DNA from 2 places in the Nitrincola sp. genome. Region 1 is predicted to be linked to the other one. Evidence: predicted binding sites of a transcription regulator. Region 1 holds the regulator's gene; the other holds the start of a gene.
The links. The regulator FNR, encoded in region 1, switches genes on or off when oxygen is low (the NO sensors DNR and NnrR bind a similar motif). The targets are predictions, from matches to a motif close to TTGATNTANATCAA.

Region 1 (4,164 bases):
AGGCATCCACCAGTGCTTGATCCAGCTGTAGCGCAGGCTCACCACCAGTGCAAACCAGATAAGGGGGTTCGGTGGTGGTGAGTGGCCAAAAGCGTTTCAGGTGGGTTACCAGAGCCTCTGGCGTAGCAAACTTACCGCCGTTCTGTCCATCTGTGCCGACAAAGTCAGTATCACAAAAGTTACACACGGCTGAGGCACGATCTTGTTCACGTCCAGACCAGAGGTTGCAGCCGGTAAAACGACAGAAAATAGCTGGGCGGCCCGCGTGGGCACCTTCTCCCTGCAGGGTGTAAAAACTTTCTTTTACGCTGTACATGACTGCACTCTGCTATTTTTTGTCGAGTTAGTGATCAGGTTTCCCGGTAGATTAATCGCTGACCGGTTCGCCACCGAAGCTGCTGGCCAGCGCCGGAAGCAAACGGCTTATTTCCAGCCCCATGCGGGTAACAGCGGCATCAAAGTCGGCCACTTCATCTTCTGGACGATCGTGTTCCAGTTGTTCATTATACTGGTCCGTCAGTTTGAGGCGGTGCAGGGTCAGGTCGGCATGCAGCACAAAGCTCAGTTGCTCTTCCCAGGTGACTGCAAGGCGGGTGACCTGCATGTCAGTATCCAGGTGGGCACGTATTTCGTCACTGAATAGAGGCTGCCCCTTGATACGAATGACGCCCCCTTCAGCTGAAGTATCGCGTAACTCACATTCATCATCCACTTCAAAGCCACTGCTGACCTGGTTGATATCTTGCAACCACTGTGTCATCACGCTGGCTGGAGCCTGGTTAACGTTAAGCGGTTTTACTTTCAGTGAACCGAGAGCTTCACGTAACGCATTCAGCAACAGCTCACCCCGATTGAAACTACCTGAGTCGATTAGCAGCCAGCCTTGCTCTGGCATCAGCAGGGCGCGGCAGCTCTGTCGTTTGGAGAAAGCGCGCGGGAGCAGCTCCAGCACTACTTCATCCTTAAGCTGGTCTTTCTCTTTTTTGTAGACTTTGCGCGCATCGGTCGCTTCGATACGACTGACCCGCTCTTGCACCTCATCACGAATCACGCTGGCTGGCAGTATGCGTTCTTCCCGTAACAGGGTGATCAGCATATAACCGCTACTGGTGAATACCAGTGAGTCAGCAAAAGGGCAGGGCGCCACCCAGCCACTGCGCTGTAACTCATGGCGTCCACAGGGGGTGAAAGGGTGTTCTGAAAGCGCTTTTTCGAGGGTTTCCGGTGACAGGGTTGAATCGGGTTCAAAACGGTAGCAGAGCAAATTTTTAAAGCTGTTCATGGTTGTTACAGGCCCTCATAAGCCAGCAGACTGAATACGGCGACATTGCTGTCCTGGATTTTCTGAGAGCCCATCAGATCGGGTAAATCAATCAGTGCGGCGACTTCATGTACCTTACCGCCGAGCTTGTTGATCAAGGATAACGCGGCCATGACTGTGCCACCCGTTGCAATCAGGTCATCAAACACCAGTACATTGGCCTCGGGTCCTGGTTGCAGTGCGTCTGTCTGCATTTCGATGGCCGCTGTGCCATATTCAAGATTGTATTCCTGTGACAAAGTATCACCGGGCAACTTACCTTTCTTGCGGATCAGAATCATCGGCAGGTTCAACTGATAGGCAACCACTGACCCAAGAATAAAGCCCCGGGCATCAATGCTGGCTATGTGGGTTATATCCGTGTTCATGTACCGCTGGATAAACGCATCACACACCATGCGCATGGCTTTGGGATCTTTAAACACTGGCGTCACATCACGAAAAACAACACCGGGTTCAGGCCAGTCAGGGATCGAGCGGATCACCGACTTGATATAAAATTCGTCGTAGGACATTTATGTCTCCGAAGGCAAGTGATTCAACTGATAAATGTGCTGATTAGCGGCTGCTTTTGCAGGCATTATCAGTCGTTTGTGCTTCGCCTGAGTGCTCATTGAGCTTCCCGTTATCCAGAATTTCGACTTCTTTGCCATCTACATGGATCAGTCCTAAAGTCTGGAAGCGGGTGAAAATACGGCTGATGGTTTCGACTGCCAGCCCAAGATAGTTGCCTATCTCGTTACGTGACATGGATAAGCGGAAAAAACTGGGTGAGTAGCCGCGTTCATGAAAACGCTGCGAAAGCTTGAGTAGAAAGCTGGCTACACGTTGTTCGGCATTTTTCTTCGACAGCAACATCATCATCTGTTGATCGTTGCAGATTTCTTTACTCATGGTGCGTAGTAACTGACGTCTAAGTTCAGGCATATGCCCTGACAGTTCATCCAGGCGTTCGAAGGGAATCTCGCACACGGTGGTGGTTTCCAGCACTTTCACTGAGACAGGATAGGTCGATGTGTCGTAAGCACTCAGGCCAACCAGTTCACCCGGAAAAAAGAAACCGGTGATCTGCTCTTCACCGTCATCAGTGATGCTGTAGCTTTTAACCGAACCGGCACGAATGGCATAGACACTGCCAAATGCATCACCCTGGCGGAAAAGATGATCACCCTTTTTCAAGGGTCGGCTTTTATCAATGATCGTATCAAGCCGTTCCATCTCGGTCATGTTGAGTGATACCGGAAGGCAAAGAGAACTCAAACTGCAGGTGCTGCAATGAACCTGATTCAGGCTGTGGAGCTTACCTGTCGATTTTTTATCTTCCATCTGCTTGCCTTCCCCGTGAACTCAAAATTATAGCTGCCATTATGTAACATTTCTGCTGCAGGGTGAAGGCTGCACCAGAATAGTTCAGCTTATTCTGCTAAAGCCGACGTTATATAATGCGTGAATAGCCTCGTGTTGGCTGCTGTTTCGGTATATATGCATCAAATGCCATACAGATACGGCGTATCAATAGTCGACCCGAAGGGGTGACGCTGATCTGGCGACCTTGACGCTGAATCAGACCATCGGCTTCAAACTGCTGAAGTTCTGCTAATTCTGCGGCAAAATATTGATCAAAATTCAGGCTGAAGCGCTGCTCGATTGTCGCAGGATTCAGTTCAAAGTGACAAATCAGTTGGTTGATTACCGCACCTCTGACAATGTCATCATCACTCAGACAGACACCACGTTTGATGGCATGCTGCTGTTGTGTCACCGCTTGTGTATAGGTGGCGAGGTCATGTTCATTCTGGTAATAAACCCGGCCGATCTGACTGATTGCAGAAACCCCCATGGCGACCAAGTCACATTCAGCATGTGTAGTGTAGCCCTGAAAGTTGCGATGTAATTGGCCCGCTGCTTGGGCCAGTGCCAGGGTATCATCGGGTTTTGCGAAGTGGTCCATGCCGATATAGACATAACCTGCATTCAGCAGCTTATCGATGGTGTTTTGCAGTATTGCCAGCTTGGTTTCCGGGCTGGGCAGTTCGTCAGGATTGATATGCTTCTGAGAGCGAAAGCGATCCGGGAGGTGGGCATAATTAAACACTGACAGTCGATCGGGGTTCATGCCGATCACTACATCCAGGGTGTCATCAAAACTTTGTTCTGACTGATGCGGTAGGCCGTAAATCAGATCCATATTAATGGATGAAAAACCCAGCTGACGCGACTTGTCGAGTACGGCCTGGGTTTGTTCCAATGGCTGGACGCGATTGACGGCACTCTGCACCTTAGGGTCCAGGTCCTGTACCCCTAAGCTAATTCGGTTGAAGCCTGTTTTGCGCAGTACTTCCAGTGTTTCCGGGCTGGCTTCACGTGGGTCGATTTCGATTGAATAGTCACCCTTGTCATCATTACGCAAATTGAATTGATTGCGTAAAGCAGACATCAGCTCATCCATCTGCTGATCACTGATAAACGTCGGTGTACCACCACCCCAGTGCAACTGATCCACGATCCGGTCATCACTGTACCATTGCGATAGCTGCTTCATTTCGCGGTAAACAGTATCCAGGTAGGGTTGAGCACGGTCACGGTTTCGGGTGATGACCTTGTTGCAGGCACAGTAATAACAAACATGGGCACAAAAGGGGATATGCACATACAGCGACAAAGGCGCAGCTTTATCGGCTGAGTTCTGTCCTTCGCTGATCAGAGCGGCTGGTGAAAGTGCTGGATCAAACTGCACTGCTGTCGGGTAGGAAGTATAGCGTGGGCCTGACAGATCGTAGCGTTTAATCAGATCCATATCCCATACAATGCGACTATCGTTTATCACCAAAAATACCTCAATT
Region 2 (4,164 bases), on a different contig from region 1:
CCTCGGCATCACCACCACAAACCCGATCCCGTACCTCTTCAATCAGTTCACTCAGCCCTTTAGCCGCTTCTAAAATATCAGGACGATGACCATCCCCAGTTTCTGGTTGCTCATAGTAACGGTATATAATTACGCTTTGTTGTGGAATACGGCCATCATTTCTCTTACCCTCGAGATACTCATCTTTATAGCCGTACTCTTTCATTAATCGAATAAGTGGGGATTCAAATATATATGGCACAAACGACCGATCATGCGATTGCCTAATTCGAGTCGAGCCTAAATTAAACCCCATGTAAGGCGTATTTACAGTATCTTCGATATCTGCATCACGCATAGCGAAGCCACGCACATAGATTATTGGATGGCGTTTTGGGTGTAATGCCATGTTTCTATCCTCTCTGATTAAGAGCCTACAGAAAACCACTTTCAAAACACCAACTCTTTCTAACAGGCTCTGATTTAACTTCTATTGATACTTTGGTTTGTTAAAAGCTCAGACTGCTTTGGATCTGTTAATAATTACTGCTAATGACTACATCAAGTACATAAACTTATTATCTAAATAGATCTTATCCACGATAAACAATGGGCTCACATCGAAAATTTCTTCAAGCCTACTTACTATCTAATCATAGTCTAGGAGAGTCCACTAAAACGGGGGAACTACAACTTGGTATTGGTTACAGCAGTAAGATTCATTGTCACTAGAACCCCAGGTTTCGGAAGCTCATTTACGCCTATCACAGTGCGAGCTGGAAGGTGATCCCCCATCATCTCAACATAGGCACGATTCATTTCCTCAAAATCCTGCATGTTTTTAAGAAAAATGTTTACGTGAAGTATATGTTCCAAATCAGACCCAATGGATTCCAGCATTACTTGGAATGACTGAAGTATTTGCTTTGCTTGTGAGTATATATCCGTACCAGCTAGCTGGCCTGTTGCTGGATTGACACCGGCGGTTCCACCGATGCTTAAGAACGGGCCGACCTTAGCAATGTGATTGTAGGGACCGATTGGCGTCGGAGTATTGGGTGGAGTGGATGTTTCTACGATATGTGCCATGCTGTTTCCTTTTTCAATGGACGCCTAACGTCAAGCCAGACTCGAACTTGGGGCGCTAACGCCAGCCATCACGCGCTTGTCGCGTGGATGGCCTTGTCAGCATCCGCTATCTCATGTTGGCTAAACACCTGAATACCATGCCGACGCAGCAACGCGGCCGTAACCCCCATACCGGGATTCAGATTACCTGAAAAGCTACCGTCATAGATGAATGAACTGCCGCAAGAAGGACTAGACTCAGCCAGTACCGCTATTTCAATGTTAAGCCTTTTGCACAGTTCCAAAGCAATCGAGGCACCTGCGATGAAATCATCGGTAACAATGTTTCCGCCTTTTTCAACAACGTCGGCTTCACCATCTAACACACTGTTTCCGCTACCTTCAAAAATTTCCGCAGGCTTCCTGGGAATGCTCATTCCGGCCTCAACTTCTGGGCAAACTGAAACAACTCGGCCTTCAGATATCCACCTCTCTATAATCTGATCCTTCACTGAAAGGCTCCCACCATCGTATCGAACACGTTTCCCTAGAAGGCAGGCACTCATTAATACTTTTCTCAAATTACCAGGCCCCAGCATTGTGGTGCTAACGAGCCTGTCGGATTAGGCATTTTGAAATCAAAATCTCCAGCATCAACAGCTCCCTTCCTCATTCTGTTAATTGTGACCTGCTCAAATCAGATAAATACTGTCACTCATTCAAACAGACGATACTCATCAATTCAAGCTATCACAACCACCGTTTGGTGGATTATGATTTAGCTCATAACCTGACATCCATCTTGTTGATTGGCTCGGCGCAGGCACTGATGTTTTAGAGAGCAGTCTCGACAGTGTTGGTGATAGCCCTGGAAGCTTATAGTTTCTTGCTCTCCAATCACTCCCTTGAAGCGTTTCCACATGGGCTGGATGCTGGGCAGCGGCAGGTTTCCGTCAGCGGATCATAATCAAACTCAGCGGGTGTGAAGCGTTGTGCCACCTGGCCGCCCCGTTCTTTACGTCGTTGTGCCTTGGCTGTCTTGAAGGTTACGGACTCAACAAAGCGTAGATCGCGTTTACGGAACTGGTTATCCGCAATGTAGCCATTGAGATCAGCTTCATATTGGCATCACTGTGCCACCAGCCAAGGGCTGGTGGACTTATCCGACAGTCTCAACGCCGTGATTCACCGGCGCGTAGTGTCCGAGTGAAATTTCCTTGTTAGAAATTATTTTGCTATTTCTCTAGCTTTTTTGAGATATAAGAATAAGATATAAATATTATTATCAAGGCTATAATAGCAGATATTGCTCCGTATAAATTTGGAGAAGAAGTATCCTGAGCAAACTCATCTTTGACATAAAAAAATATCATCAAACAAAGTACAGCTGTTATGAAAAATATTATTGATTCAACCAATAGCACTGTTATTTTTTTAATGATCATTGATAATCCTCTCAATTAACTCATTAAATTCTGAGAGATTTTTATCATGTGTTGATATAGCTCTTAGAATTGGAGACATACTATCCCTGAATTCAACTATTAACTGCAACACCCGCTCATATTCTGTTGCAATTGCTCTTTAAATATTACGTCTGGTTGAATGAATCCCAGTATTTTCCTGGGACGCAGATTCAGCCTTACTTGAACCTTTGCAATCAGGGCTTGGGTTAAAGTCCGCAAATCCGTGCCCTTGGGTATGTATTGACGCAATAGACCATTTGCATTTTCGTTTGCGCCACGCTGATAAGACGCATAGGGATCTGCAAAGTAAACATCAGTATCCAGTTCACGAGCAATGCGTTCATGATCAGCGAATTCTAAGCCGTTGTCGGCGGTAATGCTGTGAACCAAAGCTTTAAAAGGCCGTAGCATGTCTATCGTCGCTTCAGCCACCGCATCGGCACGTTTACTAGTCACTTTCCTAACTAAGTAAAAGCGGCTTTTTCGCTCTAAAATAGTCACGATAGCCCCCGTTCCTTGCTTACCAATGACCGTGTCTATTTCCCAGTCACCATAGCGGCCTCGTTCATCAATAATTCCAGGCCTATCGTGTATGGAACGCCGACCAAGGATGCGACCTCGCTGCTTGTGAAGCCGCTTTTTATAACGTTTTAACCGATGTCTCAGGTGGGTGAACAAGCTGCCACCCTCATTAAAATCAGCCAGTACATAGTTATAGATCCACTCGTGACTGACGGTGTAACCAATCCTAGTGCAAATAGCCGATATCTGCTCAGGACTCCAGTCAAGTTCGAGCATGAACTCAACGGCATTCCTTGTGCTCTCACATATTCGCTTAGTTTTTGGCTTTAAACGGCGAATTAATGAGCGCTGTTGAGCTTTATCGGGGTCATATTGACCTGCTTCATCTGTGTTACGCAGCAACTCTCGATTGACGGTCGAAGGTGCAATGTTTAGTTTTCTTGCAATCTCTCGCTGTGAAAAATCCTGTGAGAGAAACGACGAAATCTGGTATCGTTGTCCCTCGGTCAGCTGCCGATAACTCATGTGTAGATCTCATTTTTTTTGGTCGAAAAATAAGGCTACCACATTTCGGTAGCTGGCCTCTCTCCGACCTGGCCCATCACATGAGTGTTGCGGTTATTATCTGAATTCAGGAACGTTTATTACTACTGCTGTTTTTTTCTTTGATAGCGGTATCTGCTGGAGCTGACGAGCGCATTCTCGATTTTCACAGCGATATGACTGTGCGTGAGGATGGCAGCATGAAGGTCATTGAAACGATCAAAGTGCGCTCTGAAGGAATGTCGATTAAGCGCGGCATCTATCGCACTATTCCGACCCGTTATAAGGGCACTTTTGGAAGTTACATTGAAACGCCTATACTTATTCTAAGAGTAGCCCGTGATGGGGAGAGGGAGCCTGTTCGTGTTGAAAAAAGAGGGCGGTATCTCGATTTATACATAGGCAACAGAAATCATCTGCTGAGACCTGGTGAGTATACCTATACGATCACCTACGTAATTTACCGACACCTTGGCTTCTTTGATGATTATGATGAACTCTATTGGAATGTGAGTGGTAATAAGTGGGAGTTGCCGATTGACCGCGTTAGCGCCAAGGTACACTTGCCTGAAGGTGCTGTGTCCGA

Region 2: the regulator FNR is predicted to act here: its motif matches at 1,821-1,834, upstream of ACN0R1_RS11415 (DUF523 domain-containing protein).

What each region holds. Positions count from the first base shown of each region.
Region 1 is NZ_JBLXDN010000003.1:66,561-70,724, forward strand. Features, by position in the region: gene queE (7-carboxy-7-deazaguanine synthase) at 1-316, opposite strand, end outside; gene ACN0R1_RS03780 (recombination-associated protein RdgC) at 368-1,282, opposite strand; gene ACN0R1_RS03785 (adenine phosphoribosyltransferase) at 1,288-1,836, opposite strand; gene fnr (fumarate/nitrate reduction transcriptional regulator Fnr) at 1,880-2,647, opposite strand; gene hemN (oxygen-independent coproporphyrinogen III oxidase) at 2,757-4,145, opposite strand.
Region 2 is NZ_JBLXDN010000013.1:72,312-76,475, reverse strand. Features, by position in the region: gene ACN0R1_RS11425 (esterase/lipase family protein) at 1-388, opposite strand, end outside; gene ACN0R1_RS11420 (RidA family protein) at 667-1,068, opposite strand; gene ACN0R1_RS11415 (DUF523 domain-containing protein) at 1,137-1,613, opposite strand; gene ACN0R1_RS11410 (hypothetical protein) at 2,283-2,492, opposite strand; gene ACN0R1_RS11405 (IS30 family transposase) at 2,592-3,560, opposite strand; gene ACN0R1_RS11400 (DUF2207 domain-containing protein) at 3,701-4,164, shown strand, end outside.